Regions from separate parts of the Clostridium sp. DFI.1.208 genome, predicted to be linked through region 2. Evidence: riboswitches for the same ligand, from Rfam matches in the RefSeq annotation. Region 2 holds a riboswitch; the other holds the start of a gene.
What was found. A riboswitch is a leader RNA that binds a small molecule or an ion and turns the genes downstream of it on or off. The one in region 2 is predicted to bind thiamine pyrophosphate.
Positions count from the first base shown of each region.

Region 1 (2,202 bases), on a different contig from region 2:
TAATCCAGGCGCTCATCCAGATCGCGTAATGGTATGTAATTCAGGTCATAGCCCTCCATTCTTCCCTTGGTTACCGCCCAGCCTTCAAATTCCCACTGGATATCAACGTTTTTACCTAATGCTGCAAAGCCGCTTCCATCAGCGCCAACCATCGTCAGCTTGGAGAAATCCGCCTTTGCGGCCTTCATCACCGCTTTGATGACTGCCTCCTCGCTCGGTGCCTGCCATCCGGCATAGACCTTACCCTCAAAATCCTTGGGAGACTTGATGTTTTCCTTTTTCAGGGATACAAAGCCGCTTGTATTATGCTGGATGATGGCTGCAATCGCCCGAATGGGCAGCGGCACCTCTGCTGTTCGCGCATAGGTGACATCCTCCTGATAGCTGACACCAAATTCCCCCTTGTTTGCCGCAACCAGCGTAGCGCTTGTCGCATCATCTCCCGGCTCTATGATATCCACATCCAAGCCTTCTTCCTTAAAATACCCCTTATCCTTCGCCACATAAAAGCCGGTATGGTTGGTATTCGGAAGATAATCCAGAATCAGCGTAACCTTCTTAGTCGTTTCCTTATCTTTTGATGCTTCCTTATTATCAGAGCATCCGCTCACCGCAACAGCCATCAGCATGGCCATCAGCATACAGCCTAATTTCTTCATGTCGTTTTCCCTCTTTTCTTTCTTGCATATGGAAACAGTACCGCCTCCAGCAACACCACCGCCCCGTGCAGCAGAAGACTCAGGACAATCACAACGACTACACAGGCAAACACCTTATCCAGCATATAGCCGTTTTTCACTCGAATCATGTAATACCCAAGGCCTGCGGAAGCGCTCAGCCACTCTCCAACGATAGCTCCGCCGATACAGTAGGTCGCAGCTACCTTCAAGCCGGAAAACAATGCAGTGGAGGCTGCCGGTATTTTCACATATGCATATATCTGCCATTTCTTCGCTCCGAAGCTTTTCAGCAAACTGATCTGATGCTCATCTACTTTCCCCAGCGCATCACAGAAGGCGATTGCCACCGGAAAAAAGCACATGAAGATGACCATTAGAATCTTCGGCGCCATACCAAAGCCCAGCCATATGGAAAACAGCGGTCCCAGCACCATGACCGGTACGGTCTGTGTGACAACCAGATGGGGAAATATGCTGTGCTTAAACAGCTGGGAAAGATCCATGCCGATAGCGATAACGATCGCGAGCAGTGTGGCAATCAATAAGCCGATGACAGCCTCCTGCAGCGTAACCAGCGAATGCATCCATAGTACATCACGATTTACAAACAGCGCCTGTATAATTTTTGAGGGCGCCGGCAGGATATACAAATCGATATCAAATACATGAACACAGCCTTCCCATACCGCCAGCACCAGAAGCAGTGTGAGAAGCGGCATGCCGAATCTTTTAAAACGCTTCATCCTATGTTTCTCCTTTCCATTAAAAAAACACCTCTGTGAGGCGTAAGTGAACCAATCTAATACTCAAGATAGATATGACTCCCTACGCTAGCATTAACTAGATCAGGTCATAAGGGACTGTCTCAGCCTTACGGCACCCCTGTCATGACAGTATCATTATACACGCATCGTGTAAAAAAGAAAAGAAAAAAGCAGACAAGCTGCTTTTACAGAAAGGTTACCGCTGTACCATAGGCAATGACCTCTGCGGCTCCCCCCATGATTGCACTGGACGCATAGCGAATATTCACAATAGCATCGGCACCAAGGGCCTCTGCTTCCTCCACCATACGCTTCGTTGCCAGTGCACGTGCCTCATTCATCATTTCATTGTATGCCTTCAGCTCACCACCAACCAGTGTCTTAAAGCCCTGCGAAATATCCTTACCGATATTCTTTGTCTGAATTGTACTTCCCTTTACAAGCCCCAGCATATTCAGTGTTTTTCCGGTAATGTAATCAGTATTTACTAAGATCATCTTCTTCTCCACTCCTTATCTCGTCAAGTCGTTCCTTGACAACATGTATCCACAGAAAAAGCAGTGCCAGCATAGGAACACCAAACAGGATTATGATAATCTTTGGTGCATCCAGAAAAAACAGAGAGCTGATCCAAATCATCATATAGCATGCGATGATGGCTCCAATTACGATGGGTGCCAGCATTTTTCTGTTCATACCGCCCACTCCCTTCTGTCATTACCTGTATTATACTACAAAAAAGTACAACATACAGAAAA
Region 1 covers NZ_JANGCA010000044.1:7,346-9,547, reverse strand. Annotated here, with positions in the region: gene NE665_RS18090 (ABC transporter substrate-binding protein) at 1-659, opposite strand, end outside; gene NE665_RS18085 (ABC transporter permease) at 656-1,423, opposite strand; TPP riboswitch at 1,486-1,574, opposite strand; gene NE665_RS18080 (YbjQ family protein) at 1,630-1,941, opposite strand; gene NE665_RS18075 (hypothetical protein) at 1,922-2,140, opposite strand.
Region 1: linked by a shared signal. The riboswitch ahead of NE665_RS18085 (ABC transporter permease) and the one ahead of NE665_RS06790 (HAD family hydrolase) in region 2 are both predicted to bind thiamine pyrophosphate.

Region 2 (2,202 bases):
TCGTCATATCATAGCCCATTGCCAGATTGCTGGCGATGGCACTGGATAATGTACAACCGGTTCCATGAGTATTTGGGTTATCGATTTTTTCACAGCAAAGCCAGTGAACATCTTCCTTATATACCAACAAATCATCGGCACGATTCATGGAATGCCCGCCCTTCATCAGAATATACCCGTCATAGTCCTGTGCAATTACAGCAGCGGCCCTTTGCATATCCCTGCGGTCATGTATCCGCATGCCACTCAAAACCTCTGCCTCCGGGATATTGGGGGTGATGATATCGGCAAGAGGAAGCAGCTTTGTTTTCAACAGCTCCAGCGCAGGCTCCTCCAACAGAGCGGAACCGCTGGTGCTGACCATAACCGGATCAACGACAATACGCTCGATTGCATACTGCTTCAGCTTTTCCACAATGACAGTGATCAGCTCCGGTCGGGAAACCATGCCGATTTTTACCGCATCCGGACGGATATCCGTGAAGACGCAGTCAAACTGTTCCTCTAAAAATTGCGGTGTTACATTCATGATGGAAGTTACACCGGTTGTATTCTGCGCCACCAGTGCTGTGAGAATACTCATTCCATATACCTCATGTGCCATAAAGGTTTTTAAATCAGCCTGTGCTCCGGCTCCTCCCGTAGGATCAGTTCCGGCAATCGTTAGAACCGTTTTCATATGCATTCTCCTTTCAAATCGTCCAGCGACAATAAGGCGGCATCCGCCAGTGTACAAATTTCATCCCATTGCTCCTTGCCGGCAGCATCATACACTGCGGTAACATGAAAGCCATGCGCTTTCAATGTCCGAATGGCATGCAGGGCATCCTCTACAAACATCGTTTCCGCCTTATCCGTATGCAGCATGGCAGGCATGAGCGCAAACAGACGTCCATCCTGCTTATCATAGGGCAGCTCCTCACAGCTTGCGACAAAATCCAGATACTCCAGCAGACCGTTTCGCTTCAGGGCCTCTTCTGCGCAAATCCGCTCACATGCCGTCAGAACACCCATCCGCATACCTGCTGCGTGCAATCTTTCCAGACAGGCCTTAGCGCCCTTCTTGGCAACAACCTCCTGCTTGTAGCGTCGCCGTATGATTGTATAAACCTCTGTACGCATCTGTGCCAGAGAATCCGGTATTGCATACCTCTCCTTCAGATAACGGATAGCCTCTGTCATCGTCATCAGCTGCAATGCTTCACTGAGATTATCAGCGGCTTTGATTCCCTTTGCCTGAAGATATACCACTGCCAGATCCTCCCATACCCACATGGAGTCCATCAGCGTGCCATCCAAATCAAATATGTAACCCTTCATATGCTGAACCTCCTTCCATGAATAATGAAAAAAGGGCTATGCCATGTATGCATAACCCGCGTTTTATGTGCAGTCCCTACGTTGGCATTATCCAAATCAGGTAATCGGTCGAAGTTCACAACTTCCTCTCAGCCTGTCTACAAGCTCCCTTATTTCCATGCACATCATATCATTTCCACATAGCTTCGTCAACAAGCATTCGTATCTTGTGACAAAGCTTTTTATGGATGCATGCTGGCTGGAAGTATATAAGCAGCGGACTGCATGATGAAATCCGGAAGCAGGACTTTTGTGAATGGCTTGCATTATCATATGTTTCCCCACACTTTTCGCATGGACATGAAAGTTTTAACGAAAGCGTTTATTTCTATAACAATCTTACTTTCTTTCACGCGATCACGCTTCATCTTTTTCTTAGGAACAGTTACGTTTCTTCTCCAGCTGTGATACAATACATAACAGAGGTGATAACATGGATTTAGAAGCTTTTTTTCATGAGTATAAAGAAAAAAAGAATGCCTATCAGATGGCACTGAGCACAATGTATTATGATCAGGCCACGATTGCACCAAAAAACGGCATTCCCTACCGCAACCGCATGTCGGCAATTTTATCGGGAGAAGCCTTCGATCAAATGGCGAATAAGGAAAGTATTGAGAAAATTGAAGAACTGGCAAAACAGGAGAATGTAAGTGCAGAACGCAAGAAAGAGCTGCAGCTGCTGTTGCGGGAGCTGAACGATCTGCGTGTGCTTCCAAGAGAGGTATACGTGGAGTACAGCAAAACCATTGCGGACAGTGAGGCCGCATGGCATGAGGCAAAGGAACAGGACGATTACCAGCTGTTTAAGCCGCATCTGATCAACGTCATAGAAAAGCAGAA
Region 2 covers NZ_JANGCA010000009.1:89,859-92,060, forward strand. Annotated here, with positions in the region: gene thiD (bifunctional hydroxymethylpyrimidine kinase/phosphomethylpyrimidine kinase) at 1-679, opposite strand, end outside; gene NE665_RS06790 (HAD family hydrolase) at 676-1,320, opposite strand; TPP riboswitch at 1,378-1,481, opposite strand; gene NE665_RS06795 (carboxypeptidase M32) at 1,793-2,202, shown strand, end outside.